4 regions of the Streptomyces ortus genome follow, and region 1 is predicted to be linked to each of the others. Evidence: riboswitches for the same ligand, from Rfam matches in the RefSeq annotation. Region 1 holds a riboswitch; each other region holds the start of a gene.
The links. A riboswitch is a leader RNA that binds a small molecule or an ion and turns the genes downstream of it on or off. The one in region 1 is predicted to bind cyclic di-AMP.

Region 1 (6,975 bases):
GCCATCGTCGCGAACAGTTTCGCGACGCAGTGGATAGCGACGGCGACCGCGGACCCGTCCCACGCGGACACCCTCGGCGCGACGGTGATAGCGCCGGTCGTCGAGGAGTCGGCGAAGGCGGCGGCGGTCCTGCTCGTCTTCCTGTTCCGCAGACGGGACTTCACGGGGATAGTCGACGGCGTGGTGATAGCGGGCGTCACGGCGACCGGTTTCGCGTTCACCGAGAACATCCTCTACCTGGGCACGGCCTTCGGCACGGACCGGCTCAGCGGCGACACCGGCCTTTTCTCCGTCACCGCGGCGACCTTCTTCGTACGCGTGATCATGTCGCCGTTCGCGCACCCGCTGTTCACCGTGCTGACGGGCATCGGCTTCGGCATCGCGGCGCGCTCGGCGGACCGCCAGCAGGTGCGCCGCGTACTTCTGCCCCTCGTCGGGCTGCTGCTCGCGATGGGCATGCACGCGATGTGGAACGGCTCGTCGGCCTTCGGCGAGTACGGCTTCTTCGCGGTCTACGCGGCCTTCATGGTCCCGTCCTTCGGGCTGCTCACCTGGCTGGCCGTCTGGACGCGCCAGCGCGAACTGGGCACGGTCCGCACGGAGCTGCCCTCGTACGCCATGGCCGGGTGGCTGGCCGCACCCGAGCCGTTCGTCCTGGGCTCGATGAAGGCGCGCCGGCTGGCCCGGGAGTACGCGACGCATCACGGCGGTCGGGACGCGGGGCGGGCGGTGGCGGAGTACGAGGCGTACGCGACGTCGCTGGCGTTTCTGCGCCATCGGGGGCGCCGGGGCCGGGCAGGTGCCGACTTCGCCGTACGGGAGCGTGAGTTGCTGAACGAGCTGTGGGCGCGGCGGGAGCCGGCTCGCCCGGCGCTGGCGTACGCGGCGCGGGCGACGGCACCGGCTCCGGCGCCGTGGCCCGCGCCGGGGTACGGGTACCCGCCGCCGTACCCGGCGTACAACCCCTACAGGTCCTGACGCGCCGCAGCGCCGGTTTGCGCAGTTCCCCGCGCCCCTAGGTGCGTGAGGGACGGCCGGGATCACGACCGCAGGCCGCCGGGGGCTGAGCGCACAGTTCCCCGCGCCCCCAAAAGCCCCACGACACGCGCGTCGGCTCTTCCTCGTAGCGGCGTAGCGGAAGGCTTACGGGTTGAGGCCCTTGCCGCGCAGCCACGTCATCGGGTCGATCCCGCTGCCGCCGGCCGTGTGGACCTCCAGGTGGAGGTGCGCCCCGGTGACGTTGCCGGTGGCACCCACGCGCCCGATGACATCGCCCGTGCTGACCTTCTGCCCGACGCTGACGCCGATCGACGACTGGTGGGCGTACCAGAGCTCCGTACCGTCGTCGAGCGTGAGGACCGTGCGGTAGCCGTACGAACCGCTCCAGCCCGCCTCGGTGATCGTGCCGCTGTGAACGGCCTTGATCGGGGTACCCGTGGGAGCGGCGAAGTCCAGACCCGTGTGCTGACCGGAGGACCACAGCGAGCCGGACTGCCCGAAGGTGGAGGTGATCGTGTACGAGGAGGTGGGCAGTGTGAACTGCTTGGCGAGCGTGGCGAGGCGCGCGGCCTCGACCTTCGCCTCGGCCTCCTTCTCCTTCTTCGCCTTCGCGGCGGCGGCCTTGGCCTTCGCCGCGTCCTGCTCCTTGGCCGCGAGCGTGGCGGCCTTCTTCGCGGCGGCGGCCTCGGCGACGGCCTGGGCCTCGCGGTCGACCTGGTCCTGCTGGAGTTCGGCCTGGAGCATGATGCGCGAGCGCAGGGCCTCGCCGGCGTCGGCGTTGCCCTCCTCGGCGTCGGCCTCGGTGAGTCCCGCGGCGGTGAGCGCCTTGCTGGAACCCTCGGGGGCCGCGTCGTCGTCGGAGATCAGCGAGCCGACGTTCGGCAGGTCGGGGATCGAGATCGACACCGGCGGCTTGCCGGTCTGCGCGGAGGCCATGCCGCCCGCGCCGACGGCGGCGATGACACCGACGCCGAGAACGGTGGAGCTGCGGGCGAGTCCCCCGCCACGCTGCTTGGAGACGCGGTGCTTGCCCCGGACGGGAAGGACGGTCTCGGCGCTGGGGTTCCAGGGCTCGAAGGGCTCGTCGTCCCTGCGGGCGCCGAAGGCGAAGGTGTCGGGCTTCTTGCCGCCCGAGGTCTCTCCCGTCACCTCGTCCGGTATGAACGACGGTGTGGGGGCAGGCCTGTTGAACGCCACGTGGGCGCGCTCCTTTCCTTCCTTCTCGCCTACCGGGTTAGCTGACGGGTTCGGAGCAGGAAGGTCTCCTACGCGAGTCGACCGCGGTGTTCACCACCACGAAAGACACGCGATTCACCCCATGTAGGTGGTTCCCCGGTTCCCTTGCGGGATTCGGCGCGTGCGCACGGAGCCGTCTCTTGTGACGGCTGGGACACCGCGCTGCGTTATCGAACGTTAATAGACTCAGGCACCGGATTCCAAGCTGTTCCTGATGATCGTTACGGCTCCTGGCCTGGACTTAAACGTTCCGAGCGGGGTAAATCGGGCGAGTTGGTCGGCATTCACGGGCACCGATTTTGTTGATGGTGTGTCAGTTGTGATGCGCAGGGGCGTCGTTCGACTACTGCAGGTGATATAGGTCCGCAGAAGGTCCTGCCCGGAGTAGCTCCGGAAGCAGGTCCGGAAGCGAGTCAGGAAACAAGTCAGGAAGAGTCTCCCGACCCCCTCACGGCCGTCGCACGGCGAGCAGCGCCATGTCGTCCGTACCGCCGCCCCCGGTGTACCGCAGCACCTCGTCCACCAGCGCGGCGAGCAGCGCGTCGGGCCCGGCGAACTCCCGCCCCGACAGCCGCGTCACCGGGTCGAAGAAGACCCCCCGCCCGTCCCGGGCCTCGGACAGTCCGTCCGTGTAGAAGAGCAGCGTGGACCCGGCCGGGAAGTCCTCCTCCTGCGCGCGGTCGGGCCACGCGCCCAGGTCGCCCATCCCGAGCGGCAGCGCGGGTTCCGCAGCGGCGAGCGTGCGTACGGTTCCGTCGCAGCGCAGCAGGAGCGGCCCGGGATGGCCGCGGTTGACGAGTCGTACGCGCTGGGCGCCGTGTGGGATCTCGGCGAGCACGGCGGTGATGAAGCCCTCGAAGACCTCGACGCTGTCGCGCCGCACGCCCTCGCGCATCAGCGACCGCTCCAGCCGCTGGGCGACCGCCTCCAGGGTGCTCTCCTGTTCGGCGGCCTCCCGGAAGGCTCCGATGACGACGGCCACGGCGGCGACCGCGCCCATGCCCTTCCCCCGCACATCGCCCACGACGAGCCGTACGCCGTGCGGGGTGTCCTGCACGGCGTAGAGGTCGCCGCCGATGAGCGCGTCGGTCTGCGCCGCCACGTACCGGACCGCGAGGTCGAGGCCGCCGGTCCGCGCGGCCGGTTCGGGCAGTAGGGCCCGTTGGGCGGCCTCGGCGATCTCGTGGGCGGAGGCCAGCCGGGCGTTGCCCAGGCTCACGAGCCGGTTGATGACGACGGCGAGGCAGGCCACGACGGCCACGGTCGCGATCTCGGTGATCCCGCTCGCGTCGAGGGTGAACCGCAGGCTGACGAGGACCATGGCCGCCGTGCCCGCGACACCCGTCCAGACGGTGGCGCCCAGCGACAGCAGCGGGGCCGCGATGAGTGAGGCGGCCGAGAGGAAGGGCGCGGCGGTGAAGTACTGCGGGGTGAGTGCGTCGTACAGGATTCCGGCGACGATCAGCAGCGCCGGCAGCGCGCGGACGACCGCGCGGGTACGGGGGTACGGGCCGGCCTGCTTGTCCGGCCGCGGCCCGGCGGAGCCCGGCGACCGCTGCTCGACCGCTCGACGCCCGATCACGTGTCTCCTGCCCTCGACCACCTCGCTCCGTACAGCGTTCCGGGACGGGCGGGGAGTGGCGAGCGGACGGGGACCGGGAGGGTGAGCACCAGGTCTCCGTGCCGTCGTGCCGTCCTGCCGTGGAAACACCTGAGGCCGGAATCCAATGGATTCCGGCCTCAGGTGTTCAGTAGCGGGGACAGGATTTGAACCTGCGACCTCTGGGTTATGAGCCCAGCGAGCTACCGAGCTGCTCCACCCCGCGTCGTTGAGACCACTGTACGCCATTCGCGGGACTCGGCGCACACGGGTAAATGTCAGCCCCGGTTCTGGTGCCGGTCCAGGTGCCGGTTGGGCGCCTTGGCCGCGCTCTCGTGGTCCGGGAGTACGACGACGTCGGCGCCCTCAGCCGTGAGCAGGCCGTTCCCGTCGGCGGCGGCCACGAAGGTGTCGGGCTCGCGCCAGGCGGTGACGACCCGGCGCACGCCCGCGTCGAGGATCAGCCGGGCGCAGGGCGCGGGCCGCGAGGCACGGTGGGCGCAGGGCTCCAGGCTGCTGTAGACCGTGGCGTCCGGCAGCCGGGGGTCGTCCGGCGCGATCTTGGCCAGCGCGGCCTCCTCGGCGTGCGCGACGGGGTCGGACTCGCGGGAGTACCCGCGGGCCAGCTCCGTGCCGTCGGCCGCGACGACGACCGCGCCGACGCTGAAGGCGGTCCGCGAGGGCGGACACTCGGCGGCCAGTTCGCAGGCGAGCGCCAGCCACCGGTGGTCGGCGGCGGAGGGTACGGGTCCGGTGCCGGGCGCGGTGGGCACGTACCGCATGAGCACCACGTCTCCCACGGGCCGGGTCTCGACGAGCCGCAGCCGGCTGCGCGGCCCGCCCGGGTACGGGCCGTCCCCGAACAGCTTCGGCGCGTGCGGCTGCCCCACCACGAGCGGTGCGAGCGCGAGCTGCAGTTCGTCGGCGAGACCCTGCTGGAGGAGCTGGGTGTGGACCCGGCCGCCGCCTTCGACCATGAGCCGCCGTACGCCGCGGACGTCGTGGAGGTGGGTGAGCACGGCCCGCCAGTCCAGCCCGGCCCCCACGGACACGACGTCGACGCCGAGCCCTCGCAGAGCCTCCACCGCCGTCACGGCGCCGTCGTCCGTCGTATAGACGACCTTCTCGCCGCCGGTGGACCAGAAGTTGGCGGTGGGGTCGAGGTCGCCGGTGCCGCTGACGGTGACCTTGAGCGGGTAGGCGGGCCTCCCCGCGGCGACCCGGGCGGCGCGGCGCTCGGCGGAGTTCACGAGGAGCCGCGGGTTGTCGGCGCGCAGGGTGCCCGCGCCGACCAGGATGGCGTCGGAGTCGGCCCGTACCTCGTCGACCCGGTCGAAGTCGGCGGGGCCGGAGAGCAGCAGCCGTTCGGGGCCGGTGTCGTCCAGGCGGCCGTCGAGGGAGACGGCGGCGGACAACAGGACGTAGGGGTGGGGCATGGACGCGCTCTCTTTCGCGGGGCGGGGTGGGACGCGGGCGGGGCGGGACCTGGGCTTCGGCTCGGCTCGGCTTGGCTCGCTGCATACGGCTGCGGCTCGCGGCTTGGTTCAAGTTTGAAACAAACTTACACTGGAGGCATGACGACCCGCTGGCTCGCCCCCGAGGAGCAGCGCGCCTGGCGCGCCTACATCGCCGCCTCCCACCTCCTGGAGGACGCGATCGACCGGCAGCTCCAGCAGGAGGCCGGTATGCCGCATGTCTACTACTCCATCCTGGCGAACCTCTCCGAGGCGCCGGACCGCCGCCTGCGGATGACCGATCTGGCCGAGCGGACGAAGATCACGCGCAGTCGGCTGACGTACGCGGTGACCCGCCTGGAGAAGGACGGGGCGGTGCGCCGTGAGGGCTGCCCCAGCGACAGGCGGGGCAGCACGGCGGTCCTGACCGGCGAGGGGATGGCCCTGCTGGAGCGTACGGCTCCCGGTCACGTGGAGACGGTCCGCGCGGCCCTCTTCGACCGGCTCACCGCGGAGCAGGTGGGGCAGTTGGAGGAGATCTGCGCGAGTGTCGCGCGGGGCCTGGAGGGCGACGACGCGCAGGCACCCCCGGACGACGTCCCATGGCGCCGCCGCTCGCAGGGTTCGTGTACGTAATCCTCCCCACGGGGCCCTCCCCGCTCCACACGGCACCATTGCTTTAACTTTAAAGCATGGACTAGGGTCTCGATTCGAGGATCTGCTTCAAATCTGAAGCAGACGAGTACCGTGGACCGGAGTACCCGCATGCCCCACTACCCAGCCGCCGCCACCCAGCGCTCGCGCGTCCGGGTGCCCCTGCGCTTCCACGACGGCTACAGCGTCGACGCCGAACTGGTCACCTTCCACGGCCTGACCGACGGCCGGGAACACGTGGCGATGGTCCTCGGCGACCCGGCCGGCGCCACACCCCTGGTCCGCCTGCACTCCGAGTGCCTGACGGGCGACGCCTTCGGCTCCGCGCGCTGCGACTGCGGGCCGCAGCTGCGCGAGGCCGTCGAGCGGATCGCCGAGCGCGGCGGCGTCCTCCTCTACCTCCGCCAGGAGGGCCGGGGCATAGGCCTGTACAACAAGCTCGACGCGTACGCCCTCCAGGACGAGGGCCTCGACACGTACGCCGCCAACACGGCCCTCGGCCTGCCCGAGGACGCCCGCGACTACACGGCGGCGGCCCAGATGCTCACGGCCCTCGGCATCACGGAGCTGGACCTCCTGTCCAACAACCCCGACAAGGCGGACCAGCTCCGGGCGCTCGGCGTGGACGTACAACTCCGGGTCCCGACAGGCGTGTTCACGACGGCCCACAACGTCCTGTACCTGCGGGCGAAGGTCCTCCAGACCCAGCACACGCTCCCGCTCGCGGAGCTGACGGCGGGCTGACGCGGTTTGCCGCCGGCTGCGGAAGCGGTGACTCCGCGCGACTGCGGGGCAGGAAGACGAACGTGGGGGACGACAGTGACGCCGACGCACGGGCCCAGGCGCTGGCGCAGCGTTTGGCGGAGGACGGCAGACTCTGGCAGCACACGCTGCACGAGAACACGATGCTGTTCTCGCGGGGGAATCTCTTCCTGGTGGGCCAGTCGCTGTTCGCCGTGGCGTACACGACGCTCCTCACCTCGGAGCAACACCTCGTGGCGGCACGCGTCCTGGCCGCCTTCGGCCTCGTAC
Region 2 (6,975 bases), 880 kb from region 1:
TCACGAACCAGGGCGCGGATCTCCCGCATCCCCTGCGGGTCGAGTCCGTTGGTCGGTTCGTCCAGCACGAGGAGCTTGCGGGGCTGCAGCAGGGCCGCCGCGAGCCCGAGCCGCTGCTTCATCCCCAGCGAGTAGGCCTTCGCCTTCTTGCCGGCGGCAGCGGTCAGTCCGACCCGGTCGAGCGCCGTCGCCACGCGCGTGCGCCGGGTGCGCGGGTCGGCGGCCGGGTCGGCGGAGTCGTACCTCAGGAGGTTGTCGCGGCCGGAGAGGAAGCCGTAGAGGGCGGGGCCCTCGATGAGCGCGCCCACGTGCGGCAGCACGGTCCCCGCGGCGCGCGGCATGGGCCGGCCCAGGACGCGGGCCGTGCCGGAGGTCGGCTCGATCAGGCCCATCAGCATTCTGATGGTGGTGGTCTTCCCCGAGCCGTTCGGTCCGAGGAAGCCGAAGACGCTGCCCGCCGGGACGGCCAGGTCGAGGCCGTCGACGGCGAGTTGTCCACCGCGGTAGCGCTTGGTCAGCGCGCGGGTGGCGATCACGGTGTCGCCCGAGCCGCCCGGGTCCGCCGTGCCGCCCTGCCCCGCCGTGTCCCCGTCCGTGGTGGACCGTTCCGCCATCGACTCCCTCACTTCGCCGTGCCTCGGGGAACCCCGCCGTTCAGGGGGCCGGCAGGGCCTACTTCGCCGCGTTGGCCGCCTTGACCAGCGCGTCCTTGGTGACCGCGCCCGCGTAGACCTTGCCGTCGTCCGTGATCAGCGCGTTGACCAGGCGGGTCGAGAAGACCGTGCCCGAGCCGAACTCGCCCTTCACCTGGTCGCCCAGGGAGTCCAGGAAGCGGCTCGCGTCGCCCCCGCCGGACCCCTCCGACGGCAGGCCCTCGCCGCCGGTGTCGAAGCGGGCGATGGAGCTCCAGCCCTCGCCTATGACGTTCAGTCCCTGGAACTCCTTGCCCAGGTCCTCGCCGCCGCTCCCGGGGCGTGCCTTGTCGCCCTTGTGCTGGTGGTTCCTGCCCGCGTCGCCCCTGCCCGCCGGGCCGTCGGACTTCGGCTCGTCGCCCTCGGTGACCTTCGCGCCCTTCGGCGGGCTGAAGTCGAAGGTGGACGCGGCCGGCCTGGAGAAGTCGACCTTGGTGAAGCCCGCGTCGATGACGGCCGCGCCGCCGCTCGCGGGGGTGAGCGTGAACTTCAGCGGCAGACCGGTCTTCGCGTCCACGGCGACGGAGATCGCGCCGACCGTCGAACCGGACTGCTTCGGCTTGATCAGCAGCTTGTAGGCGTCCCGCCCGGCGATCCGGGCCGTACCGTCGACGGTCACGGACGTCGTGTCGTCCGAGGCCTTCAGTGCCTCCTGGGCCAGCTCCTTGGGCGTCGCCGGCATCCCGTCGGACCTGCCCTTCTTCCCCTTCTCCGTGGAGTCGGAGGAAGCGGCGGAGCCGTCCTTCATGTGGTACGCCTCGTTCGACGCGCTGTCGTACGCCCACACCTCGTCGCCGTTGTGGATCACGCTGTACTCGGCGGCCTTGTCGAGGAGCGAGAGCTTCTGCTTGTCCTCGCCGTCGGACGCGACCCGCAGCGTGTGCGTACCGGACGCCAGTTCCATCAGCTTGGAGGACGGGTCCGCGGACGAGCCAGAGCCGTCGCGCCCGCTGCCCGTGGCACCGCCCAGGCTGCTCTCCAGGCCGCCGAGGTCCGGCAGGCCGAGGTCCGTGCTGATCTTCACCGTGCCGGACAGCTGCTGTACGTCCGAGGCGGCGATCTTCTCGATGAGCTGCTGTGCGCTGACCTTCGGCAGGTCGGGGTCGCCGGAGCCCGCGAACGCCGGGACCAGCCCGATGGTCGCCGCCGCCACTCCCACCACCGCGACGGGGACGACGTACCGGGCGGCCTTCTGCCTGCCGCCGCGCCTGTCGTCCGCCTCGTCCTCGGTCGTGCTGTCGTCGGATCCGTACGGTGCCATGTGTGCCCTACCTCCGTTGTCGGCGGCGGCTGACCGTCCTCGCACTCGTCCACCCTGGCCGCCATTGTCACCCGAACCGCTGTGAAGTGGTGTGTCCCATCTGACCAAATCGGTCGGCCGAATGCGTCAGACCTCGGAGCCAACTCCTTGTACACCTGGGGTATGACATGGGTGGCCGGTGCCCCCGCCGACCCGTAGGGGTCGTACGAGGAGACACCGTCCGTGCGACTCGCCGAAGAGGTCCGGTTCGGGGATGGTCCGGTCAGTTGTCCGGCCCAGTTGTCCGGCTCAGTTGTCCGGCGCGTGCCGGAAGTCGAATCCCGTCGGTCGATCACGCTGCGAACGGGAGGACACGCAGGTCAGCCCGCTCGATGCACCACCGCGTCGCACAGCTCCACCAGAGCAGCCTTCGCGTCGCACTCCGGGAGCGGCGCGAGCGTGGCGCGGGCGTCCTCCGCGTACCGCACGGTGTCGCGGCGGGCCTGGTCGAGCGCGGGGTGGACGCGCAGCCTGGCCAGCGCCTCCGCGTGCCGTGCGTCGTCCGTCAGGTCGGAGGCGAGCAGGTCGGCGAGGGCGATGTCCTCGGCGAGTCCCAGCCGCTCGACGCGCTCGCGCAGGCGCAGGACGGGCATCGTGGGAATGCCCTCGCGCAGGTCGGTGCCCGGGGTCTTGCCGGACTCGTGCGAGTCGCTCGCGATGTCCAGCACGTCGTCGGCGAGCTGGAAGGCGACGCCGAGCCGCTCCCCGTACTGGGTCAGCACGTCGACGACCGTCTCGTCGGCGCCCGACATCATCGCGCCGAACCGGCCGGCCACGGCGATCAGGGAGCCAGTCTTGCCGCCGAGCACGTCCATGTAGTGGTCGACGGGGTCACGTCCGTCGCGCGGTCCGGCCGTCTCCAGGATCTGGCCCGTGACCAGCCGCTCGAACGCCTCCGCCTGGACCCGTACGGCCTCGGGGCCCAGGTCGGCCAGGATGTGCGAGGCGCGCGCGAAGAGGAAGTCGCCGGTGAGGACCGCGACCGAGTTGTCCCAGCGGCTGTTGGCGCTGGGCACCCCGCGGCGCACGTCCGCCTCGTCCATCACGTCGTCGTGGTACAGCGTGGCGAGGTGGGTCAGCTCGACGACGACCGCCGAGGGCACGATCCCCGGTGCGTACGGATCACCGAACTGGGCCGCGAGCATCACGAGCAGCGGCCGGAACCGCTTGCCGCCCGCGCGCACGAGGTGCTGCGCGGCCTCCGTGATGAACGGGACCTCGCTCTTGGTCGCTTCGAGCAGTCCCTCCTCGACAGCCGCCAATCCGGCCTGGACATCGGCTTCGAGAGCCTGGTCCCGCACGCTCAGCCCGAACGGCCCGACGACGGTCACGAGGGTCTCCTGTCTGCTGACGCTCTCAACGGCGGTCTCTGGATGCTCTGGGGGTGCTCTGTGCTGGAAGTGTTTGTCGATGTGTCGCTGCTGCCACTCAAGTCAGCGTATCCGGTCGTCTTTCGATCACGATGAGCGCCCGCCCGTCACCCGCCACCACCCTGCCGGACACCCTCCGGCTGATCCCTTTTGCACCTTCGGCCAGGTCGGGCGATACGCCCGCGCATCCGTACACCCTTCCCGGCGAGACGTCCACCCGGACATCCGAGTTCCCCTGACAGACGGAACCAAGCTCCAAGCACACGCGGAGACGCCCACGCGTGGATGTCCGCAGATTATTCCGTATCACCTTTTTTATGGACATTCGGCATTCGCGCCAGTGAATTGAGTCACGCTTATCAGGAGTGATCGTTTTATCGGGGCCACCGATTTCCCTTTGCGGAAAGCAAGTTGAACTTCGCCTTCCGTTTCGATCAAGGGATATTCGCCCGACAAGGCAGTTCAAAGCCGTCGCCGCCTGAATTCGGGGCTTGTTCACGGCATGTGCTCTCGCATACGTTCACGTCACTCCGGACGGAACGCCTAATCCTGCCGCCGCCCGGAAATCCCCGTCACCCATTCACTCGCGTACGGCAGGAGCGGGGGACCCAGGTAAGCCGCCGGTCCGGATATCGGAACGGCTAGGGGTCAAGTCGCGCACCCACGCGGCCGGGCATCTCCCGCCCGAACCCGACAGCTCACCTCGCAGGCGCCGGAGAGGAATTCGCCATGCCCGCACGAGGCAAACACCGCCGCCCCAAAAACAGCACCCTCACCCGTGGTTTCGTCGCGGCCGGGACGGGCGGAGCCGCCCTCGCGCTCCCCCTCATGGGAGCCACGGGCGCCCAGGCCGCCCCGAACGCCGCTCCGAACGCGGTCCCGCAGGTCTCGCTGGTCACCTACAAGGTGGCCCAGGGCGACACCCTGTCCAAGATCGCCAGGGAGCACACCACGGGCGACTGGAAGAAGCTGTACAAGGCCAACCGCGCGGTCATCGGCGACGACCCGGCGGTCATCCGGCCGGGCCTCCAGCTGACCGTCGGCACGAAGAACGGGCAGAGCTCGACGACGACCGCGAAGACGGCCACCGCGTCCACGGCGTCCGCCGTCACCCCGGCCTCCGCGAAGACGTACACGGACGACCTCGACGGCTGGATCAGGGAGTCGCTGGACGTCATGGCCCAGCAGGGCATCCCGGGCACCTACGACGGCATCCACCGCAACATCATCCGCGAGTCGTCGGGCAACCCGCTGGCCATGAACAACTGGGACTCCAACGCGGTCGCCGGTACCCCGTCGAAGGGTCTTCTGCAGGTCATCGACCCGACCTTCACCGCGTACCACGTGAGCGGTACGTCGCTGGACCCGTTCGACCCGGTCGCCAACATCACGGCGGCGTGCAACTACGCCGCCGCGCGCTACGGCTCGATCGACAACGTCTTCGGCGCCTACTGACCGACGCCCGAGCGGGCTCCCGTGTCGGCCGGCAGGCCGACACGGGGGCCCGTCCGGTCGGTGGAGAACATGCGCTCCAGGACCACCGCGATGCCGTCGTCCTCGTTCGACAGGGTGATCTCGTCGGCGACGGACTTGAGTTCGGGATGCGCGTTGGCCATCGCGACCCCGCGGGCCGCCCAGTCGAACATCGGGATGTCGTTCGGCATGTCCCCGAAGGCGATGGTCTGCGCCGAGGTCAGGCCCAGCCGGCCGGCGGCGAGCGCGAGACCGGTGGCCTTCGTGATGCCGCATGGCTGGAGTTCGACGGTCCCGGGCCCGGACATCGTCACGGTGGCGAGGGAACCGACCGCTCCACGGGCGGCGGACGCCAACTCGTCGTCGGAGAGCAGCGGATGACGCAGCAGCACCTTGCTGATGGGCCGGCTCCAGAGGTCGTCGCGCCGCGGCACCCGTACCGCCGGCAGCGTCGGGTGGGGCATCTCGTAACCCGGCTCGATGAGCGTCAGGCCGTCCACGCCGTCCTGGTCGACGGCCGCGTACACCTCGCCGACCTCCGCCTCGATCTTGCCGAGGGCCACCTCGGCCAGCTCGCGTTCCAGCGTGACGGACCACACCATGCGGTCCGCGCCGGCGTCGTACAACTGCGCGCCCTGTCCGCACACCGCGAGCCCCTGGCTGCCGAGTTCGTCCAGCAGCGGCCGTACGCGCGGGGCGGGCCGCCCCGTCACCACGAGGTGCCGGGCGCCTGCCCCGACCGCCATCGCCAGCGCCGCGCGCGACCGGTCCGAGAGGGTGTCGTCGCCGCGCAGCAGCGTCCCGTCCAGGTCAGTGGCGATGAGTGAATATGCAATCGGGGGGGCCATGATCAGAGAATACGGATCGAATCCCCCAGCGACTCGACGGGAACCGGACGTCGTCCGGCACCCCGACCACCCCACGCGTCGCCACGGGCCCCGGCAGACCCCTGGCGTTCAGGCCGATCCCATGACAAATCGGCCACTCCGCCGACCCGATGCGCGCCCCTTTCCCGACCGCCCGCGTGCGCCCGCGCGCTCCCGCCGAGCGCGCTCGCGCCCCGACCTCAGCGGTGCCGTGCCGCCAGATGCCGGACCAGCCGCGGCGAGGCGAACTCCGTCCCGCACACGAACCGCATCACCGGGCCGTACGAGGCCGCCGCGGGCAGCCCCGTGAAGTACAGCCCAGGCACGGAGGAGCTGAAACCGGCGCCCAGCCTCGGTGTTCCCCGGCTCACGGCCAGCCGTGTCCGCAGCTCACTGCCGAGGAAGTCCATCGCGGCGAGGTCGACGCGGTAGCCGGTGGCGGCGACGATGTGGTCGGCGGACAGTTCCTCGACGCGGCCTGCGAGAGTCCGCACGGTGAGGGCCGGCCCCCCGGCCGACTCCCCCGAGGCACGCAGGATCCGCGCCACCTCGCTCACCCGCACTTTTCCCTCGAACCGGTCGCGCAACCACCACGCGCCGAGCGGGCCGAGGACCCTGCGGACGAGGTAGTGGCGGAGTGGCGGCGGCAGATGACGGTACGGGTGGGGGTAGTAGGTGAGGGCCCACAACGACCAGGCCCGGCCGAAGGGTGACTCGGGGCGCAGCAGGGGCTGCTGCCACGGGGGCGCGCCGAAGTCGACAGACCCCTTTCCGCGCGCCACCACGCGCACCTGTGCGCCCGTCTCGGCGGCGAGCGCCGCCGTCTCCAGGGCGGACTGGCCCGCGCCGACGACGATGAGTTCCTTACCGGCGAACCGGGTCAGGTCGTGCAGTTGCGAGCTGTGCGAGACGGGTCCGGTGGGCGTCGGTCCGTCGGGCGCGGCCTCGGCCAGCTCGCGGGGCAGGTGCGCGAGTCCGGACAGGCCGGTCGCGACGACGACCGCCCGCGCGGCGAACACCTCCCCCGAGTCCAGCTTGAGTTCGAAGCCTCCCGGGCCGTTCCCGGACCCGCCCCGGGTGACGCGCCGCCGTCCGCGCCGGTCCTGCCCCGGGTCGGCCCGGCGGTCGACCGAGACGACGCGCACCCGCTCCAGGTCCGGTACGAGCCGCTGCTGGAACCACTCCCCGTACGCGACGAACGTCTCGACCGGGATGATGTCCTCGTCCGTGACGAGACGGGGCACGCCAGCCGCGTCGCAGTAGTCGACGAGGCC
Region 3 (6,975 bases), 1.5 Mb from region 1:
TCGTGAGTGCAGGCTGGCTGGGGCCGTGCGAGCCATGCGGGCCGTGCGGGCCGGTGTCCGGACGGCGTGGCGGCATTGTTTGAGCGACGCGGCCCCGTCCCCCGCGCACCCCTCGGGCCGCCCGTCCGGACCGGATTCGAAGATCATCGAACTAGATTTGAAGATCACCGGACCGGAATCGAAGATCAGGGGAGTCTCGGGGGTCGACCCTGATGCCCGGTGGCGCCCGGCGTGTGAACATCGATGGCATGCCGGACGCCGCAGCCCTGACCATCGAGGACCCACGGCCTCCGCGCAAGCTCTACCGCAGCAGCGACGGACGCTGGCTCGGTGGCGTGGCGCGGGGGCTCGCCGGGCATCTCGGCCTGCCCGTGATCTGGGTCCGGCTGGTCTTCGCGGGCCTGTTCATGGCGGACGGCCTGGGCGCCCTGCTGTACGCGTCGTTCTGGTTCTTCGTCCCTCTCGGCGTCGGTGGCGTGGACGCCCAGAGGCCACCCGCCCTCGCCACCGAGACCGCCCCCGACGGCCGCCGCAGACTCGTGGCCCGCAAGCCCGACAAGGGCCAGATCGTCGCGCTGCTCGCGATGGTCGTGGTGGCCCTGGTCTTCGTGGGGAACGTGGACCTGAGCGGTGGCGCCAAGGCCTATCTCTGGCCCACCGTCCTCGTCGGCGCGGGCGTGGCCCTGGTCTGGCGCCAGGCGGACAATGCCCGCCGGGCCCGCTGGATGGAGGTCGGCCGCCGCAAGCGCACGATCAGCCTGCTCCGCTCCGCGGCCGGTGTCCTGCTCGTCGCCGCGGGAGTCTCCGGGATATTCGTTCTGCAGGGCTCCGCCGCCCACCTGGGGTCGGTCCTGCAGGCCGCGCTCGCCGTCCTCGTCGGGATAGCGCTGCTGGCCGGTCCGTATCTCGTGCGCATGACCCAGGACCTCTCCGAGGAACGCCTGATGCGCATCCGCGCACAGGAGCGGGCCGAAGTCGCCGCGCACGTCCACGACTCGGTGCTGCACACCCTCACACTGATACAGCGCAACGCGGAGAACGCGAGCGAGGTCCGCCGCCTCGCCCGCGCCCAGGAGCGCGACCTGCGCAACTGGCTCTACAAACCGGCGGGCACCGGAAAGGACGAGGCGGACGAGCCCGACACCCTCGCCGAGGCCGTCAGGCGCAGCGCGGCGGAGGTCGAGGACAAGCACGGCGTCCCCATAGAGGTGGTGGTCGTCGGCGACTGCCCGCTCGACGACAGGACCGCCGCCCAGATGCAGGCCGCGAGGGAAGCCATGGTGAACGCGGCCAAGTACGGTGGCGACGGCGGCGCGGTGCAGGTCTTCGCCGAGGTCGAGGGAAGGACCGTCTTCGTGTCGGTCCGGGACCGCGGTCCCGGATTCGACCTGGACTCGATACCCGCCGACCGCATGGGCGTCAGAGAATCGATCATCGGCCGCATGGAGCGCAACGGCGGTACGGCCAGGCTGCGCGCGGTGCCGGACGGCGGCACGGAGGTCGAGCTGGAGATGGAGAGGGCGGAGACATGAGCGACGCGAACGAACCGACCGGAGCGGTCGGGCCGACCGACGGCGTGACCGGCGGTGCGGAGGCCGGCGCGACCGGTGCTGGCTCGACCGGGAATCCGGCCGGTTCCGCGCCAGGGCGTCGGGTGCGCGTGGTGCTCGTCGACGACCACCGCATGTTCCGTACGGGGGTCCAGGCGGAGATCGGGCAGACCGAGCGGACCGGCGTCGAGGTGGTCGGCGAGGCCGCGGACGTCGACCAGGCGGTCACGGTCATCACGGCGACCCGCCCCGAGGTCGTCCTCCTCGACGTCCACCTCCCGGGCGGCGGCGGGGTCGAAGTGCTGCGCCGCTGTTCGCCCTTGATGGCCGACCCCGAGCAGCCGGTGCGGTTCCTCGCGTTGTCCGTGTCGGACGCGGCGGAGGACGTCATCGGAGTGATCCGGGGCGGCGCCCGCGGCTACGTCACGAAGACGATCACCGGCACGGACCTGGTCGACTCGGTCTTCCGCGTCCAGGACGGCGACGCGGTCTTCTCGCCCCGCCTGGCCGGCTTCGTCCTGGATGCGTTCGCCTCCACCGACGCCCCGCCGGTCGACGAGGACCTCGACCGCCTGACCCAGCGCGAGCGCGAGGTCCTGCGCCTCATCGCCCGCGGCTACGCGTACAAGGAGATCGCGAAGCAGCTCTTCATCTCCGTCAAGACGGTCGAGTCCCACGTCTCGGCGGTCCTGCGGAAGCTCCAGCTCTCCAACCGCCACGAGCTGACACGGTGGGCGACGGCACGACGCCTGGTCTAGAGGCTGTCCGCCAACCGTCACCCGCCAACCGTCACCCGCCAGTCATTAGTTACCTCCAACCGCCTCCACCCCGCCGACCGCCGAGCAACCCCAGGCGGGTGGACCGGTACCGGAACCCCCTCACGCCACCCGCGTCGCCCCCGCGAACGGCATCTCGTCGATCGGTGCGACGCGTACCGGGGCCGACGGGTTGGGTGCGTGGACCATCTGTCCATTGCCGACGTACATGCCCACATGGCTGATGCCCGAGTAGAAGAACACCAGGTCACCGGGTTGGAGTGCGGAGCGGGAGACGCGTTGGCCCGCGTTGATCTGCGCGTATGTCGTCCGGGGCAGCGAGATGCCCGCGGAGCGGTACGCGGCCTGCATCAGCCCCGAGCAGTCGAAGGCGTCGGGCCCGGTGGCCCCCCACACGTAAGGGCTGCCGAGCTTCCCGTAGACGTACGAGACCGCTGCCGCCGCCCGGGCGTTGGGCGCGGTCGTGGAGGGAGAGCCGTGGCCGAGGTCGCGGGAGGCCTGTCCGGAACGTGAGGCGCGTGCGGTGTCCGGGTCGTCCGCGCCGATGCGGGCCCGGTCCGCGGCCGGCAGCCGTGCCAGCAGGTGGCGTGCTTCGCCGAGCTTCCCGGTGATCGTCTTCTTGTGGCGTTTCAGGTCCGCCTGTCGTGCCTTGAGAGAGGTGAGTTCGATGTGTGCGGCGCCACGCAACTGCTCGATGTCGCGCAGCTGCGTGCGGACGCGGGAGACCGCCGAGGCCTGTCGGCTGCCGGCCCGCTCGGCGAACGCGGCCCCGTCCAGATACCGGTCGGGGTCCGAGGAGAGCATCAGCCCCAGCGCGGGATCGATGCCGCCGTCCCGGTACTGGGCGGTCGCCAGTGAGCCGAGTGCGGCCCGCTCGGAGTTGAGCCGCTCCGTCTTCCGTGCCGCCTCGTCCTGCAGGGTGCCGAGCCGGCCGGCCGCCTTCGTGGCCTTCTCCTTCGCCCCGTTGTACTTCTCGGTGGCGACCTCCGCCTCCTGGTACAGCTTGTCGACCTTCGCCTTCACCTGGGCCGGCGTCAGCTGGGGTGCGGCGACCCCCGTCCCTTCGAACCCGGTCGCGCTCGCCGCTCCCGCGAGGGCGATGGTGAAGGCGGTGCGGGCCGTACCGCCGCCGAGTGAGCGCTGTCTGGGCTTGCGGTGCGCTGCCACGTGCGATCCACGTTCCTTCCGTACGGCCGCCGGGGCACGGGTATGTCCGCGGCGGTGGCCCTCAGGGGCTGGTTGCACGTCCGGCGGCAGCCCGCACAGGGGGAGCGGACCGCCGCCGGACCTTTTGGCGGTGGTGCCGACTGCCGCCCTGGCCCGGGCGGATGTGGTGGGGAGCCGGTCACCTGAGGAAGGACGCTAAACCTCGCCGCACGCCGGTGGTAACGGCATGTACGGAAGTGGTGGCAGTCGGCCACGAGCTGACCGGGTGCGACCGTGATCGGGGCCCGGTGCCACCGACTTGGCGCGGTGGGGTGACCGATGGACGCGTTGTGGGGGAGCGGCACGCGCGACGGTGCTATGGGCTCGGCCCTGAGCCCGCCGAGGGCCCGGGGTCCGGGCCGGTGCGAGGCGGCGTACGGGCGTCCGGTTAGGGTCCGGGCTCATGGACGTACTCATTCATGTCTTCGTCGCCCTGCACATCATCGGCATCGCCTCCCTGCTGGGCGGGTTCCTCACCCAGATGAAGGCCATGGGCGACGGCACGGCCCGCTTCACCCCCGCCATGCTGCACGGCGCGCTGACCATGCTGGTCACCGGCGCGGTCCTCGTCGGCCTCAACCAGGCCGACGACCAGACCGTCAACAACGTCAAGATCGGCGTGAAGCTGGCCCTGCTGGTCGTGATCCTCGGCCTCGTCTACGTCAAACGGGACGACGAGAAGGTGGAGAAGGGCTTGTTCGCCCTGGTGGGCGGGCTGACCACGGTGAACATCTTCATCGCGGTGCTCTGGACCTGAGGACGGGGACGGGGTACCGCACATGCGTGCCGTACCCCGTCCGCGTACCCCGTCCCGATCCAGGCGGGCCCCCTGCCCCGGCGGGCCCCCTGCCCCGGCGGGCCCCCTGCCCCGGCGGGCCCCCTGCCCCGGCGGGCCCCCTGCCCCGGCGGGCCCCCAGGCCCGGCTAGCCCGGCCGCACCACGCTGTGGATCGGCATGTAGTAGATCGACTCCTCGCGGACGTACGCGCCCGGCTTCGGGGCGTGGATCATCATGCCGTCGCCGATGTAGATGCCGACGTGACTGATGTCGTCGTAGAAGAAGACCAGGTCACCGGGCTGGGCACTGTCCACGGAGACCGTCGTGCCGGTGTCCACCTGGTCCCACGTGGTGCGTGGCAGGGTCACACCGGCCGCCTTCCAGGCGGCCTGGGTCAGACCGGAGCAGTCGTACGAACCGGGACCGCTGGCGCCCCAGACGTACGGCTTGCCGATCTGGGCGCGGGCGAAGGCGAGCGCCTTGGCCGCCTTGGTGGAGGAGGCGGAGTCCGAGCCCGGCACACTCCCCGTGCCCGTGCCCGTGCCCGTGCCGGCACCGGTACCGGCTCCCGTGCCCTGTGTCGCTGCCTCCTGGCGCCGGCGCTCCGCGTCGGCCGCCTGCTGCCGCGCCAGCTCGTCCGCCTTGCGCCGGGCCTCTTCCTGCTTCTTCCGTTCGATCGCGGCGAGGCGGGCCTTCTCCTCGGCGGTCAGCTTCGAGAGGAGTTCGCGCGCGTCGGCGAGCTTGCGCTGGACGTCGGCCTTGGACGTCTTCAGCGTGCTCTGCGTCGTGGTGAGCGTCTCCAGGCCCTCGGACGCCTCCTGCCGCTTCTTCGACGTGGTGGTCCGCTGGGTGACGTACTCGTCGACGGCCTGCTTCTGCCGGGCGGTCAGCCGGTTCATCAGCTGGGTCTGGTCGAAATAGTCCTGCGGGTTGTCCGCGAGGAGGAGAGAGGCCGAGTCGGGGGCGGAGGCTCCGGTGCGGTACTGCGCCGCGGCGAACGATCCGAGCGCCTCACGCGCGCTGTTGAGCTTCTCCGTACGCTGCGCCACGTCGTCGAGGAGCGTGGCGACGCGCTTGCGCTGCTTGGTGGTCTTCTCCTTGGCGGCGTTGTACTTCTCGGTGGCCGTACCCGCCTGCTGGTAGAGGTCGTCGATCTTCTTCTGGACTTCCTCCGTGCTCGGCCTGGGCTCCGCGGCCGGCGAGGCCTCCGCCGTCTGGGAGAGCAGGGCCACCGAGGTCAGGGCCGCGGTGGCGAGGGCCGGCGTCCGCAGGCCCAGGGAACTGGGGGGCCGCGACTTGCGGTGTGGCGCCACGAGGGCGTCTCCTTCCGTCATCCGCCTACCGAGTTAGCTGTCGGGTTCGGGCGAGTGCTTCGGAAGGTTTGCCCTACGGTCCGTGTCCCGCGAGGGAGTTCGGACCGATTCACCCCAGGATTCGGTTGGGTCCCCGGTTCCGCAGGCCACGAGGGCATGCCGGATTCGGCGGAGTCCGCTCGGCCCGGCGTTGTTCGCCGGTGCGGGTCGAGCGGCCTACGCGAAAGTTAGCCAATACGTGTGGCACCTGTGAAGTTTGATGTGCGATATGCCCGATACATTTTCGTGACCTGGCCCACGGGTGTCGTCCGCCGACGTCAAATGGTCGCGATCTGCTCCGAGTTGTCCCTGGGGCGTGGGGCGGTAAGAGGTAGGGGGGAGGGCGGGTCCTCGCAAGAGTTGTACGTAGGTCACCCGCACGCGGTTCATGTGCGGGGCGAAGGTCACTGCATTGAGGAAGCCGTCGAGGAAGTCATAGAGGAAGTCACTGCACTGGGGAGTGGTCACCGTATGTACTGACGCGCTTCTCGTCGGTGAAGGTCTACCCATGGCCGTGCGGCCGGGATTCCGCCGAGTTTCCGGGGTGGCGGCCGGGTGTCAGTGGGGGCGCCTAGACTCGGAGAGCGATGAGCAGCCTCTTTGATGACAGCTTCCTGGCGGACCTCAGGCCCTCGCAGGCCGATGAGGAAGAGCCCCCGCCGCCGCCCGACGACGAGGAGCCGGACCGTGGTCCGGACGACCTGTTCGGCGGGCACTTCGACGTGCCGCCGAGCAGCGGGGGGTACTACCGCGACGGCGCCCCCCGGCCGCTCGTGGACCCGGCCACGCTCCTGCACGGGCTGAACGAGAACCAGCGCGCGGCGGTGGTCCACCACGGCTCACCCCTGCTCATCGTGGCCGGCGCCGGCTCCGGCAAGACCCGTGTGCTCACCCACCGCATCGCGCACCTGCTGGGTGAGCGCGGGGTGCACCCCGGCCAGATCCTCGCGATCACCTTCACGAACAAGGCCGCGGGCGAGATGAAGGAGCGCGTCGAGCAGCTCGTGGGCCCGCGGGCGAACGCGATGTGGGTGATGACCTTCCACAGCGCCTGCGTGCGGATCCTGCGAAGGGAGAGCAAGAAGCTCGGTTTCACGTCGTCCTTCTCGATCTACGACGCCGCCGACAGCAAGCGGCTCATGGCCCTGGTCTGCCGTGACCTGGATCTCGACCCCAAGCGCTTCCCGCCGAAGTCCTTCAGCGCCAAGATCTCGAACCTGAAGAACGAGCTGATCGACGAGGAGGACTTCGCCGCCCAGGCCTCCGACGGTTTCGAGAAGACCGCCGCCCAGGCCTACGCGATGTACCAGTCGC
Region 4 (6,975 bases), 3.2 Mb from region 1:
CCCAGGCACCTGAACTTCGAAAATCCGCGCGCACAATCCAGCAAATTCTCAGCCTACTTTTCTGCCCTCCACATATTCGCTTCTCCATCTGAAAGGAGCACTAACGTGCGCATTATTCGCCATCGAACGACCAGTAGTGGTTCCACGCGGGTGCTTGTTGATGCGGAAGGAAGTCCCAGGGTGCCCATTGCTGTTCATGGCTGTCGTCGGGAGTTACTTCGTCAGGTCGAGAGAAATCAACTGAATGAAAACAGCTACCCGGCCCGGTAAAATCCCAGCTCAGATAGTGTCGACCCCGCGCCCGCGGAGATCCTCTGAACAGTTTCTCCGGCTCCGGCGCGATGTACCTGTCGCCCCTGTTCTCGCACGGAGAAGGCCGTAGGGCACCGTCGAAGTGGTCCTAAACCGGAGGGTGGCCCGCCGACGAAAGGTGAGCCGGAACAAGGAAATCAGTAAAACCACGTGGCGCCTTTGGCTGCTGTCGTGGGATGGATCTCCCGTATCAGTCCGGCAGTCGAGGTGCCGGTGTTGGGTGTCCGAGATACGCCCAGCTAAGGGCAGTGCTCATTCAGCTTGACGACGCCGAATTCAATGCGTGTGGTGGTCGGGTGCCGACCTGGTGCTGTCGACTGTTCACAGGCAATCTGCTCACCTGACATGTACCACCACCCGGCGTCACTCCCGTGAAAATTGGAACGGTGCACGACAACAGCCAACTTGATCCTGTCTCATCCTCTCCTTCCTCATCAAGGAATCGAGTCTCTCTCGAACACAGGGCGGTTCACACGACACCGTTCCGGGTTACCGAGGTGCCGTCAGCGGCATGAGCGATGCCGAAGTCCAGGACGCGGGGGCCGGCCGGGGTGAGGATGGCGTTCTGCGGTTTCACGTGCCGGTGGACGACGCCGGCAGTGTGGATGGCGGCGAGGGCCTGGGCGGTGCCGGTGGCGAAGGCGTAGAGGGTGCCGCCGGTGAGCGCGCCGTGGGTGGCGAGATGCTGATCGAGGGTGAGCCCTGGGGCGTAGGCGGTGGCCAGCCAGGGGTTCTCGGCATCCGGGTCTGCTGCGAGAAGAGGTATGAGGCACGGCCCCTGCACTCGGGCTGACAGCTGGACCTCTCGGCGGAAGCGGTCCCGGAACTCAGGGCCCTCGGCCTGCGCGGGATGAATCACCTTTACCGCGACACGCAGGCCGGCCGGATCGAGACCGGCGTGAACGGTACCCATGCCGCCCGCGCCGAGACGGCCGACGATCCGGTAGGGGCCGACGTGCTTCGGGTCACCAGAGCGGGCAGGCTGGACCCGCGTCTCTGCGCGAGCGATGCTCACAGGGTGTTCGTTCCTCTTCTGCGATGGAGCGCCATGAGACTGGACGCACGCCCGTGAACGAAGCCCCAGCCTTGGGAACGGGATCGTATGGGCAGACTGCCGCAGCGGGTCGGGCAGTTCGCAGCTTCGTTGTCGCGAGGACGCTCCACGGAGTGGCCTGGCGGCAGAGCTATGACATGCGGGTGGGGACCAGTTGGGGACCACACGGTACGCGCGATGGCGCACGGCGGAGCCTCGGACGCGCAAATCGCTTCCAGATCAAGTCTGTTATATCCAGAAAACACCTCCGACCCTCACTCCTGGGGGTCAAGGGGTCGCAGGTTCAAATCCTGTCGTCCCGACGATGCGAAGGGTCCTCGCGGACGAAAGTCCGCGGGGGCCCTTTTCGTATGTCTCCGTCGGTCGTCTCCCGCCTCTGCGTTCTCTCCGTCCTCACCCGCCTTATGATCTTGTGCGTGACTGTGCAGAACATGGACAAGACGGTGTCCCGTAAGCAGCGGCTGCAGGAGAAGCAGCGGCGTCAGTTGGCGGTGGTCGACACCGTGGACAAGGCCGAGATCAAGGTCCGCAAGGCGGAGACGGAGCTGGCCGTGGCCGTCGCCGAGGCGGTGCAGGTGTTCGGCGACGAGCAGTCCGCGTCCGAGGGGCTCGACATGCCGGTCGGGACGATCCGGCACTTCCTCGGCATGGCGGAGAAGGACGCCGCCGATACCGCCAAGGAAGCCGACCAGGACGGCGGCAAGGACGGCGGCAAGGAAGCGGAGAGCTCTGACGGAGCCTGATTCCGGGTGCCGTCCGGACGGTCGCTCCGCCAAACGTCCGGACGGCGGGCGGCGGACGTTCAACTTCCCGCCATCGCCCGGTTGTGGCGGGTGAGGAGCGTACGGACTGTCGACCGGGCCCGTCCGGTCCTGTCCTACGGAGTGTCCATGACCGCGGCAGAGCCTCAGAACCCCCTGCACAGACGCGCGCTGCTGCGAGCCGCGGCAGTGCTGCCCGTCGCCGGCGCGGGCGTCGCCGCCTTCGAGACCTCCGCGCGGGCCGTCGCCGGCACGGCTCCCGGCGACGCCCACGCCTCCGCCTCCGTCTCTGCCTCCGCCGGGCACGGCGGTCGTTTCGACCCCGAGAGCCCGCGCTTCGTGCTGGCCGTCCTGCCCGACACCCAGTACCTCTTCGACGCCGACAGCACCGACCCGGCCCCGCTGCGGGAGGCGTTCCGCCATCTGGTCGCCGAGCGCGGCGAGGCGAACATCGCGTTCATGACGCACCTCGGCGATGTTACCGAGCACGGCACCGAGGACGAGATCGGACGGGCCGCCGACACCTTCCGGACCCTCCACGGCAAGGTGCCCTACAGCGTCCTGGCCGGCAACCACGACATCAGCTCCGGGGACGACCAGCGCGGCGACTCCGCGTACCTCGCCGCCTTCGGGCCCGCCCGCTACAAGTCCATGCCGACCTACCGCGGCGCCTCGCCCGACGGCTACAACACGTACCACGTGCTCAGGGCCGCGGGCCGGTCCTGGCTGGTCCTCGCCCTCGACTGGCGCATCTCGGACAAGGGCCTGACGTGGGCGAGGGGTGTCCTCGACGCGCACCCCACGCTGCCCGCCGTCCTCACCACCCACGACATCGCCTGGGCCGACGACGACGGCGAGGCGCAGCTGTCGGACAACGGAAAGCGCCTGTGGGACGGCCTGATCCGCGGCAACGACCAGATCTTCCTGGCGTTGGGCGGCCACTACTGGCCGCCGGGCCGCACGGTCCTGCGCAACGACTCCGACAACGATGTCCACATCCACATCACCAACTACCAGGACCGCTATTACGGCGGCGCCGGCATGATCCGTACGTACGGCTTCGACCTGGCCCGCGGGGTCGTCGACGTCGAGACCTTCTCGCCGTGGCTCCTCGCCCGCGACCCCGCGAAGCGGTCACCGCTGGAGGCCGAGACCATCGAACTGACCGGCGACACCGACCGGTTCAGCCTGGAGATCGACTTCGCCGAGCGCTTCAAGGGCTTCGCCCCCGTCGCCGTGCCGAAGCCGCGTCCCGCCTCCGCGGTGATGCCGCGCGGCACGGTCGCGTACTGGCGCTTCGACGCCGCCGGGACCTCGGTGGGCGGCACGGCGGGCAAGCCCGTCGCGGACGGCGCCGTCGTACGCGACCTCACCGGCAACGGGAACGACCTCGCCGTCAGCCTGCTGTCGTCGAGCGGGCCCGACGTCCTCACCTGGTCGGCCGACCACCACCCCGGCCAGCCCGCGCACGCCAGCCTCCGCTTCGACGGCGGCAAGAGCCCGGACCGCGGCGCGATCCTGACGACCTCCGCCCGAGCCGCCCTGAACAGCGAGAAGTTCCTCCGCGGCTACACCATCGAGACCTTCGTCCGGCTGCCCGAGCCCTTCGAGGGCGACCACTCCTGGATGGGCATCCTCAGCTGGGAGGGGCGCAACGGGGACGCGGGCAAGACCACGGGCTGGTCCCCGCTGGAACCCACCTGCAGCCTCAACCTGTCACCCGAGCGGTTCCTCCAGTTCGTGGTGTATCCGCAGCGCCAGGACGCCGACCCCACGTCGTGGAGCCACGCGGTGCCCGTGGGCCGCTGGATGCACATCGCCCTCGTCAACGACGGCCGCCGCACGGTGATGTACGTGGACGGCTCGAAGATCGCCCGCAATCCCTCGCAGCCGTCCACAGGCATCGCCACCCTCGGCAAGCCCTTCGTGCTCGGGGCCACCCAGTTCGACGAGAGCTTCGGACAGGGCTTCTACGGCTGGCTGGGCGACACGCGCATCGTGAACCGGGCGCTGTCCGTGGGGGAGTTCCTGAATCCTTACGTGTAGCGACGGAACGGTCACGGTGAGGTGATGAAAGGTCCGAGGTCACCGTCGGGTACGACGAAGGTCACATTTACATATCGGACACTTCGCACTTCAATCTTCACGCGAGGCACACAAGTTGGCTAAGTTGACGGCTGGGCCGTACGACTCCCTCCGGTGAACCTCGCCGGGTCGCGCGGTCTCCGCCGAATCCGACCGGCCTTCGTGGCGGCCGGAGCCGGAGGTCCAGTCGACTTTCAGGGTGAATCGGCCCAACTGCCCGGTGGGCAGAGGTCGTAGGGCACGCTTTTTCGTAACTTCCCGCCCGAACCCGACAGTCGACCCGGCTGGCGGTGCACGGAAGGAGTCGTCTCCCATCGCGCCGGAACGAACGCAGCGCCCCGGAGGCACCGACCTCCCCGGCACGTCCCGCTCCGCCCTCGTGAAGGCGGCTCCCGCACCCGTGGACCAGTTCGCCTCCGCAGGCATTCCCACCCAGCGGGGTGACGAACCCACCCGCGAGGAAGTACAGCAGCGGATCAGCAACCTCTACGACCGGGTCGAGAACGCCACAGGCAACTACAACGTGACCCGGGCGATGAGCGCGGCGACGCGCGACACCGCCAGGCCGGCGTCCGGAGGCGGGGGCGGCCAGGGCGGAGCCGCCGATGCCGCCGCCCCGCTGCCGGACGTCGCGAAGAAGTGGTTCGACGTGGGCCGCTCGCAACTGGGCCCCGTCTTCCCCGCGGTGCTGCCGCCCGACAGGATGCCGGACCGGGGTGCGGCCGGGTCCCGGCCCGCCGACGCGAGCGGCCGTCCGGGCGGCGGCGGTGGCCGTGAGGGGCGCGGGGAACGCGAAGGGCGTGAGGGTTCCGACAAGCCCGCCCTGGAGCTGACCGCCGGTCCGAGCGCGGGCCCCGGCTCGGGAGGTGCCGCCGGACCCGTCGCGGAACTGACCGCCGGACCTGTCGCCGCGCTGACCGCCGGACCTGTCGCCGCGCTGACCGCGGGGCCTGTCGCCGCGCTGCCCGCAGGACCCGTCGCCGGGTTGCCCGCTGTTCCGGCCCAGCGCCAGGCGGCCGAGAAGGCTCTGCCCGGGCCGTCCGGCGGACCGTCGCAGGCGACCCTGCGGACGTCGAAGCAGCGCAACCAGCGCAAGCTCGGACAGGCCCGCGACCTGCTGGCCGGACACGTGGCCCGGCGCGGCGCACCCGTCGCCGAACTGCGGCCCTTCCAGGCGATCGAGGGTGCGTGGGGCCCCGCCGCACAGGAACAGCACCCCCGCCCGGCCGCGCCCGGCGTGAACGCGTGGCAGCAGTCGGCCATCGGCACGGACATGCGCGCGGGCACGGACATGTACGCCGGTACGGCCATGTACCCCGGCATACCCGGTACGGGGGCCGGGGTCACCGCCGACCAGAGCATCGGAAACGGCGTGTACGTGGGGGTCGGGGTCGACCAGTACGCCGGTGCTCCGTACACCGGCGTCTCGTACACCGGAGCCCCGTACGCCGGTGACCGGCAGAGCGACACGAGCAGGTACGTCGACGCGAGCACGCCCATCGCCACGGGGGTCGCCCTCGACATGCAGCAGGCGGCCAACCCCGGATACGGCGTGCCCGCACCCGTGCCCGCACCTGTGCCAACTCCCGCCCCCGCTCCCGCCTATACGACGCCCGCCTATGGCACGCCCGTTTTTGCCGCGCCCGACCCGGGGTACGGCGGGCAGGGAGCCAGGGCTGTCGACTTCGCCCGCGCCCAGATCGGCAAGCCGTGCGTATGGGGTTCCATGGGGCCGGGCTCGTACGACTGCTCCAGTCTCACGCAGGCCGCCTGGAAGGTCGCCGGGGTCGCGCTCCCGCGTTCCGTCCAGGACCAGGCGACCGCCGGCACGATGGTGCCTGTCTCGGACATCCGCCCCGGTGACCTGGTGCTCTTCAGCGGACAGGTCGCACACGTCGGCATCGCCACGGGCGACGGCATGATGATCCACGCGCCGAGCCCGGGCGCCGCCATCCGCGAGGAGTCGATCTACTGGGCCGGCGAGGCGGCGATCCACAGCGTGATCCGCCCTGCCTGAAGGGGGCGTTGAACAGGGGGTGCGGGCGGCCGTGGCCGTCTGGCGAACGGTTCGACCGCTGCCGCGGGAGCGCGGCGTCTTCCGCACGGAGTACGAGGGCACGACCCTGCGCGACCACTTGGCGCTGGCCCGGCCCGCCGTCCGGGCAGGCGTCGGGCGAGTCCACCCGTGACCACGCCGACCGCGCGCTCGCTCGCGGCGGGCTTTCCGCTCCGCCGCGAGCCGGCCGGGCGGGGCTCAGCCCAGGCCCACGTAGTCCTGGAGCGCCTGCGAGCGGGAGGGGTGGCGGAGCTTCGACATCGTCTTGGACTCGATCTGCCGGATGCGCTCACGCGTGACCCCGTAGACCTGGCCGATCTCCTCCAGGGTCTTCGCCTGGCCGTCCAGCAGCCCGTAGCGGAGGGTGATGATGCCCGCCTCGCGCGGCGTCATGGCGGACAGGACGGTCTGGATGGTGTCCCTGAGGAGACGGAACGAGACCGCGTCGAAAGGGGAGACGCTTTCGCTGTCCTCGATCACATCACCGAGTTCGGTACCGCCCTCCTCGCCCAGTGGCATATGCAGGGAGACCGGTTCTTTGATGTAGGTGTCGAGTTCCATGATCTTCGAAACGGGTAGATCCAATTTCTCCGCGATCTGCTGAACCGTGGGTTCGACGCCCAGTTCCTGGAACAATTCCCGACGCAGTCTGGCCACTTTGTTGATCGCTTCCACCGCGTGGACCGGAATGCGGATGGTGCGGCTCT

Region 2: another riboswitch for cyclic di-AMP. It lies ahead of K3769_RS25400 (transglycosylase SLT domain-containing protein); the one in region 1 lies ahead of K3769_RS21370 (M23 family metallopeptidase).
Region 3: another riboswitch for cyclic di-AMP. It lies ahead of K3769_RS14570 (C40 family peptidase); the one in region 1 lies ahead of K3769_RS21370 (M23 family metallopeptidase).
Region 4: another riboswitch for cyclic di-AMP. It lies ahead of K3769_RS34875 (C40 family peptidase); the one in region 1 lies ahead of K3769_RS21370 (M23 family metallopeptidase).

The regions. Positions count from the first base shown of each region.
Region 1 is NZ_JAIFZO010000002.1:4,105,255-4,112,229, forward strand. Features, by position in the region: gene K3769_RS21365 (PrsW family intramembrane metalloprotease) at 1-978, shown strand, start outside; gene K3769_RS21370 (M23 family metallopeptidase) at 1,144-2,196, opposite strand; cyclic di-AMP (ydaO/yuaA leader) riboswitch at 2,208-2,365, opposite strand; gene K3769_RS21375 (PP2C family protein-serine/threonine phosphatase) at 2,684-3,817, opposite strand; tRNA gene K3769_RS21380 (tRNA-Met) at 3,988-4,061, opposite strand; gene K3769_RS21385 (dihydrofolate reductase family protein) at 4,114-5,271, opposite strand; gene K3769_RS21390 (MarR family winged helix-turn-helix transcriptional regulator) at 5,410-5,925, shown strand; gene K3769_RS21395 (GTP cyclohydrolase II) at 6,055-6,687, shown strand; gene K3769_RS21400 (RipA family octameric membrane protein) at 6,750-6,975, shown strand, end outside.
Region 2 is NZ_JAIFZO010000002.1:4,986,191-4,993,165, reverse strand. Features, by position in the region: gene K3769_RS25415 (ABC transporter ATP-binding protein) at 1-614, opposite strand, end outside; gene K3769_RS25410 (LolA family protein) at 673-1,953, opposite strand; gene K3769_RS25405 (polyprenyl synthetase family protein) at 2,313-3,323, opposite strand; cyclic di-AMP (ydaO/yuaA leader) riboswitch at 3,926-4,087, shown strand; gene K3769_RS25400 (transglycosylase SLT domain-containing protein) at 4,092-4,817, shown strand; gene K3769_RS25395 (HAD family hydrolase) at 4,811-5,683, opposite strand; gene K3769_RS25390 (FAD-dependent oxidoreductase) at 5,902-6,975, opposite strand, start outside.
Region 3 is NZ_JAIFZO010000002.1:2,560,224-2,567,198, forward strand. Features, by position in the region: gene K3769_RS14550 (ATP-binding protein) at 249-1,532, shown strand; gene K3769_RS14555 (LuxR C-terminal-related transcriptional regulator) at 1,529-2,308, shown strand; gene K3769_RS14560 (C40 family peptidase) at 2,429-3,493, opposite strand; gene K3769_RS14565 (hypothetical protein) at 3,936-4,289, shown strand; gene K3769_RS14570 (C40 family peptidase) at 4,456-5,622, opposite strand; cyclic di-AMP (ydaO/yuaA leader) riboswitch at 5,630-5,803, opposite strand; gene pcrA (DNA helicase PcrA) at 6,249-6,975, shown strand, end outside.
Region 4 is NZ_JAIFZO010000002.1:7,286,882-7,293,856, forward strand. Features, by position in the region: partial or broken gene K3769_RS34860 (serine/threonine-protein kinase) at 785-1,327, opposite strand; gene K3769_RS34865 (hypothetical protein) at 1,783-2,109, shown strand; gene K3769_RS34870 (LamG-like jellyroll fold domain-containing protein) at 2,257-4,173, shown strand; cyclic di-AMP (ydaO/yuaA leader) riboswitch at 4,344-4,517, shown strand; gene K3769_RS34875 (C40 family peptidase) at 4,613-6,229, shown strand; gene K3769_RS34880 (hypothetical protein) at 6,261-6,401, shown strand; gene K3769_RS34885 (RNA polymerase sigma factor) at 6,467-6,975, opposite strand, start outside.